Regions from separate parts of the Ammoniphilus soli genome, predicted to be linked through region 1. Evidence: predicted binding sites of a transcription regulator. Region 1 holds the regulator's gene; each other region holds the start of a gene.
What was found. Region 1 encodes LexA, which represses DNA repair genes until DNA is damaged. Its sites were predicted from a motif close to CGAACATATGTTCG; they were not measured.
Positions count from the first base shown of each region.

Region 2: the regulator LexA is predicted to act here: its motif matches at 1,330-1,343, upstream of ABLT31_RS14360 (WYL domain-containing protein).
Region 3: the regulator LexA is predicted to act here: its motif matches at 934-947, upstream of recA (recombinase RecA).

Region 1 is NZ_JBEGDL010000003.1:212,325-214,593, reverse strand. It holds gene ABLT31_RS08625 (DUF456 domain-containing protein) at 15-491, shown strand; gene lexA (transcriptional repressor LexA) at 606-1,226, opposite strand; gene yneA (cell division suppressor protein YneA) at 1,392-1,685, shown strand; gene ABLT31_RS08610 (DUF896 domain-containing protein) at 1,746-1,973, shown strand; gene ABLT31_RS08605 (hypothetical protein) at 2,104-2,269, shown strand, end outside.
Region 2 is NZ_JBEGDL010000006.1:139,489-141,757, forward strand. It holds gene ABLT31_RS14350 (SRPBCC domain-containing protein) at 1-458, shown strand, start outside; gene ABLT31_RS14355 (MmcQ/YjbR family DNA-binding protein) at 714-1,091, shown strand; gene ABLT31_RS14360 (WYL domain-containing protein) at 1,094-1,309, opposite strand; gene ABLT31_RS14365 (SelT/SelW/SelH family protein) at 1,529-1,726, shown strand; gene ABLT31_RS14370 (SET domain-containing protein) at 1,853-2,236, opposite strand.
Region 3 is NZ_JBEGDL010000001.1:462,906-465,174, forward strand. It holds gene ABLT31_RS02435 (DEAD/DEAH box helicase) at 1-807, shown strand, start outside; gene recA (recombinase RecA) at 1,058-2,116, shown strand; gene ABLT31_RS02445 (RecX family transcriptional regulator) at 2,199-2,269, shown strand, end outside.

The sequences.
Region 1 (2,269 bases):
AAGGAGGTTGTATTATGGAATGGCTGTTTTGGGCTGTCATCATTGTATTTTTTATAGGGAGCTTGGCTGGGATTGTCATCCCGATCATACCCGATGCCCTGTTAGTATGGGGAGGCTTTTTAATCTATCAGTTTGCTCTGGCGGAGCGAAGTTTATCCCCATGGTTTTGGTGGGGAATGGGCGGCATTACATTGCTTATTGTCCTAGCGGATATGCTTGCTAATTTGCTTTTTGTGAAAAAGTATGGCGGATCCAAGCTAGGGATGATAGCCTCGGTTATCGGCTTGCTCCTTGGTCCATTTGTATTAGGGCCTCTTGGGATTCTAGCTGGTCCGATACTTCTGGTTTTTGCTGTAGAGTGGATTCGGAACAGGGATGGAATGATGTCCATGAAGATAGCTCTCAGCACTCTCGCTGCTTTTTTTGGAAGTGCTGCCGTGAAATTGGTTCTTCAGGTCATTATGATCATCGCCTTTTTTATTGCAATCTAAAAACAAAAAACACTAGCCATGGATCAAATGGTCTAGTGTTTTTTGTTTTCTGTTCGAATTTATTATTTTGTTAATCATTTGAACAGCAAGAGGTAAATAGAGCGTCCCATTTTGCTAGTGCATATTTCTAAATACGCCAACTACTTTGCCAAGGATCGTTACCGATGGCAGAAGAATCGGCTCTAAGTCAGGATTCTCAGGCTGTAAGCGAATATGGTTCTTTTCCTTATAAAATGTTTTCACGGTTGCTTCTTCGTCTTCAGTCATCGCAACAACGATATCACCGTTATTTGCCACAGATTGTTGTCTGACAATGACATAATCGCCATCTAAAATACCAGCTTCGATCATACTATTTCCCTGTACTTTTAACATATATATCGTATCAGACCCTACCATTCGCTCTGGGAGGACAAAATATTCCTCTACGTTCTCCACAGCAAGGATAGGTTCACCGGCGGTAACCTTCCCTACCACGGGGATTCTAACGGTTGGTAGAGTAGCTTCTTCCTCAGGGAAGTCCAATTCATCCAAAATCTCTATGGCTCGCGGTTTCGTAGGGTCTCTTCGAATTAATCCCTTCTTTTCCAAGCGAGCTAAATGACCGTGTACGGTTGAGCTTGATGCAAGACCGACGGCTTCTCCAATCTCCCGAACAGAAGGCGGGTACCCTTTGTCTTTAACTTCTTTCTTAATGAAGTCAAGAATGGCATGCTGACGCGATGATAACTTCATCTTATTTCCCCCCTTGCTTTTACCAAAACCTTCTTTTTTTTCATTATAACAAGGTTCGATCAAATATACAAACATAAGTTCGAAGAAGTTGTTGACAAGAACGCTTGTTCGAATTAATATTTATATAAGATCGTTTGTTCGTACGTGTAGAAAGGATGAAATGATATGAAATCGATAGTTTTGGGGTTTACGATGATGGCATTGTTGATAACGAGTTTAGTGCATATTGCAGGCAATATAACATGGATGAAGCCTGCGCATGCGAGCGGTTTAATGGAATATGAGGAAGTTATCGTTCAGACTGGGGATTCCCTTTGGAAGATTGCTGATCAATATAATGAGGATCACGATCTTTCAATCTCCCAGATGGTTCAAGTCATTATTGATGAAAACCAGCTGTCTAACCCATATATCTATCCGGGACAAGTTATTCAGATCCCCTTTACCTCTAACAAATAGACTCTTTAAGGCAAGTTATGTTACAATGTAGGAACACCTTTTAGAGAGGAGACGAATTACTTGGTTACTCCTGAGAAAATCGAACGAATCAACGAACTAGCCCGGAAGTCAAAGTCAACTGGACTAACTGCAAAAGAAAAGCAAGAACAAGCTTCTCTAAGACAGGAATATATTCAGGCTGTTAGGATGTCGCTAAAAGCTAACTTAGATTCGTTAAAAATTGTAGATGAAGAAGGCAACGTCCTAAAAGAGTATGGAGAGAATAAACTGAAGAAAGATCTGCACTAACAAGCCGTCACGTATTGTGATGGCTTCATTTTTTTTGAAGCACATTACAGATTCGACTGATTTAAAGCAAAAAGGGTACAATAGAATTGGGTCTTATTGTCATCCTACAATATGCTTGGAGGTTATTACTATGGGTACGCAAATGCAACTACGTTTAAGCCAAGAGCAAATAGAGAAGATGGTGCTTGATTTTATTAAATCTAGCCAGCCGGATTTTGCTGTACAGGATGCGATGCTTGAAACCAGCTATTACGGGGAGCAAATCGATTCCTGGTGGGTGGCTTGCGAGCATAAGA
Region 2 (2,269 bases), on a different contig from region 1:
GTATTTTTGATGCGCCCCGCGAGCTCGTATTCAAAGCGTTCACCGAAGCTGAACATCTGAAGCACTGGTGGGGTCCTCGAGGCTGGGTGCTGACGGTTTGCAAGGTGGATTTTCGGCCTGGCGGCATATGGCACTACTGCATGAAATGCATGGACGAGAATCAAGGGGATTTTTATGGTTATGAATCTTGGGGCAAAGGAGTCTATCGAGAAATTGCAGAGGCAGAGAAGATTGTATACGTCGACTATTTTTCTGATGCAGAAGGCAAGGAAGCAGAGGGAATGCCTTCAACACTGATAACGGTGACTTTTGCAGATGACGAGGGGCGGACAAAGCTCGTTAACCGGGCACAGTTCGAATCAGCTGAAGCGCTAAAAACCGTCTTAGATATGGGCATGTTGCAAGGAGTCACTGAAACTTGGGATCGCCTCGCTGAGCATTTGCAATCTCTTCAATAAATATCCGCTCAGGATCTTGAATAGGGGAGTCTATTTGACTCCCATTTTAACGTTATATGGGATCCATAAGAAGGTGATCGAAGATGCTTACTCCAGGGCACGTTCCAGCATTAAATAAGCTCGCTTGGTTGTTTCCGCCACTTTATTTCGTTCACGATATTGAGGAAACTACAGGCTCCCTTTGCCTTATTAGCAATTTTGATTTCGAAGCTCTCGGTTCAATAATTTCAATTATTTAGTTTCAGGAGGTCCATTGTGAAACACGATAAAAGCTTAAAATCTGAACAGGGGATTGAAATACTGGAAAAGGTGCGACTAATTTCTAGAACTTTGCCAGAGGTAGAGGAAATTATCGACGGGTTCGGTCATACAACGTTTAAAGTCCATCGGAAGTCATTTATCATAATGGGGGAGAACGAAGGCAATGTGGGTCTTTCTTTCAAGGCGGACCGGGAAACCCAGGAAATTCTATTACAGCAGGGCCGTTTTTTAAAAACACCTTATATCGGTCACCATGGGTGGGTATCTGTCAAAAACGGATTTCCGATTGATTGGAACGAGCTGGACGGATTGATAAAGGAAGCGTATCTGAGAGCCGCACCCAAGCGATTGGTGAAGCAACTATTACCTTGATGCTACCCAGCCCGCCCTATCTTCACCGAGGCTAAGGCTAAAATGTTTTTGATGCTAAATGAACGGATCGAGGATCTGGTCAAACAGTAGGCTTTGAGCTGATCGCCATCAATCGAGTAAAGTCTGAGTTTTCGCTGTGAAATCTGACCTTGCTGATTCAGGTAGATAATCTCAACCAGCTGACCGGAGGTAAGGTATCGCTGAAGATCACGAAGCATAATTTATTCGCCTCCCAACAAGAACGTTTGTTTGCATTATATTCTAAAGATGAAGGGATATGCAAGATGGGAAAGAATGGAGAACGTTTGGGTTATTCGAAAATCGGAGATGATAGTAACTGAATTCAATAACAAAATTCAATAACAAAATTTATATTGGAGTTGGGCGCTATGGATCAAAAGAGATTATCCCTAGAATATTGAACAGGCTGAGGTTTCTTGCCTAAAGCCGTCAGTTTGACGGAAGAAATCTTGAATGAGCTTAAAAACAGTGTGAAAGAATTTTCACTTATTCCGAGTTCCGATGGAGTATTCGAACTAACCCTGGACAACGAAATCATCTTCTCCAAAAAGGAGCTGGGGAGGTTCCCAGATGAGGGAGAAGTAATGAATACGATCAGAAGCAAACTAGAATAAAGCTATATGGAACAGGGGTTTGGATACTCATCCAAACCCCTTAATATTGTTCAACTGAATAAATCCCACTCGAGAGGGGAAGAGATTAATGTTTAAGGAATATCCTTCCCCTTAGTTTCAAATTACCTATCCATTTGATTCATTAAACCAAAGAGGATCATTGTTATCTACATCACCGTTATAGTTGATGAGTATTTCTTCACCTGCTTTAATATCCGTATAAGCATAGAAGTCAAAGGTGTGGTTCTCAAAGTTAATATCATAGGTGGCATTGGGCGTATAGGAATGGTTAAACAACATGCCATATCCTAAGAGGATGGCAGTATGATTAGTACCATACTCAAACACGTAATCAGCAAGAGTTGTTTTTTCTATGAAAACATGTTCCTCATTCGGGTAAGGAAGGACCGGCGCTTCATGTATAAGACTTCCTTTCGCTATATCGCGTGTCGCGAATACTCCTCTATTGAATTCACCATTACTGAGCGGGGAAGTTTTTATCTCAATCATTTTCATCACCTGCGCGTTCAACTGAATTTATAA
Region 3 (2,269 bases), on a different contig from region 1:
GAAAGAGGCTATATGGCAGACGGCCTCCATGGAGATCTCAGCCAAGCGCAGCGGGACCGCGTGATGAAGGCTTTCCGTGATTCAACCATTGAATTGCTCGTTGCGACAGATGTTGCTGCAAGGGGAATAGATGTAGGCAATGTAACTCATGTTATCAATTACGATATTCCTCAAGATCCAGAAAGCTATGTTCATCGAATCGGCCGGACAGGACGGGCGGGACGCAAAGGTATTGCGTTAACGCTAGTGACGCCACGGGAAATGAAGCAGCTTATTACGATTGAGAAAGTAACGAAATCTATCATCCAGCCTCGCAACGTTCCTACGCTCGAAGAAGTAGCTGAACGCCAGCAGGGCCAATGGAGAGATCAGATGGTAAATCTATTGTCGCAAGATGTAGATTTATCATTATTCAGCAGTATTGTAGAGGAACTCCAACACCAGTTCCCTCTTGATAAAATTGCTTCGGCAGCCTTATATACCGCATTCTCCTCATCCCTGCAAGTAGGTGAGGAAGAAGAAGTATACAATTTTGGAGAAACAGGGGCAACCAAAGGAATGGTCCGATTCTTTATGAATGTCGGCCGCAACGTGGATATTAAGCCACAGGATCTAGTTAAGGAAGTTTCTGAAATGGTGGGAATTACCTCGAAGTCCATTGGACGCATCGATATCTTTGAAAAGTTTACATTCTTTGAAGTTACTGAAGAAGTGGCGCCTTTTGTATATGAAGCCCTTCGCCAATCCCGGATTAAAGGAGCACGCGTTAACGTAGAGCCGGCTAAACCTAGAGGGGCAAAGGCATAGAGAATATATCATGCAAAGGAAAGAAGGCTCTTAAAGAAGGGTCTTCTTTTGCTATTAGCGGGTAAAATTGAAGCAGGTCCATCATTTTTTGACCCTTTTAGCCTGAAAGCAACTGTTAATAAAAAGAGAACGTTTGTTTGTTATTTGCTATTGGCAACAACCGATATTTTAGGTATCATAGATGTGAGGGATATGAGCCTATCGAGGTAGCTTGTATCGTTACTTTAATTGAGGGAAGGGGAGAGCTTTTTTGTCTGATCGAAAAGCTGCCTTAGATATGGCGTTACGCCAGATAGAGAAACAATTCGGAAAAGGATCGATTATGAAACTAGGTGAAATGGCTGCCTCTGCAACTGTTTCAACGGTTCCTAGTGGATCCATCGCTTTAGATATTTGTTTGGGTATTGGTGGTTACCCGCGTGGAAGAATCGTAGAAATATATGGTCCAGAATCATCTGGTAAAACAACTGTTGCCCTTCATGCCATTGCTTCTGTCCAGAAAAATGGGGGGCAAGCTGCATTTATAGATGCCGAGCACGCCCTTGACCCGGTTTATGCGCAAAAGCTGGGGGTAAACATTGACGAATTGCTTCTATCGCAGCCTGACACAGGAGAACAAGCCCTTGAGATTGCTGAAGCTCTTGTACGCAGCGGAGCGGTTGATATACTCGTTATTGACTCGGTCGCAGCTCTAGTTCCAAAAGCAGAGATTGAAGGAGAAATGGGAGATTCTCATGTCGGTCTTCAAGCGAGATTGATGTCCCAGGCCTTAAGGAAGTTAGCGGGAGCCATTAATAAGTCGAAGGCGATTGCGATCTTTATCAACCAGCTGCGGGAAAAGGTAGGGATCATGTTTGGGAACCCGGAAACCACTCCAGGGGGAAGAGCGTTGAAGTTCTACTCAAGCGTGCGCTTAGATGTTCGGCGCGCTGATACTATTAAGCAGGGCAATGATATGGTCGGTAACCGAACAAAAATTAAAGTCGTTAAAAATAAAGTAGCTCCTCCTTTCAAGGTGTGTGAGGTGGACATTATGTATGGGGAAGGAATTTCCCATGAAGGCAGTTTGTTGGATATTGCTGCGGAAGTGGATATTGTCAATAAGAGTGGAGCTTGGTATTCCTATAACGGTGATCGTTTAGGGCAAGGACGGGAAAACTCGAAGCAGTTCCTTAAAGACAATCCGGAAATTGCAGCAGTGATTGAAAAGCAAATAAGAGAGCATTACAGCTTAGATAATCCCGTTATCCAACCACAGAATGATAGCGAAGAAGAGTCGCTAGACGAACTAGAACTTGACTTTGAATAAATAAATAGGTGGCAGTCTGTTCTTTTACTTGAGAGAGCAGACTGCTTTTTTCCTCTGATTTAATAATAAAGTAGGGATAGGTATGTCTGAAGAGCAAGTACAGGGAAATGAAACCAAAATTACATCGATTGAGCAGCAGAAAAAAAACCGTTC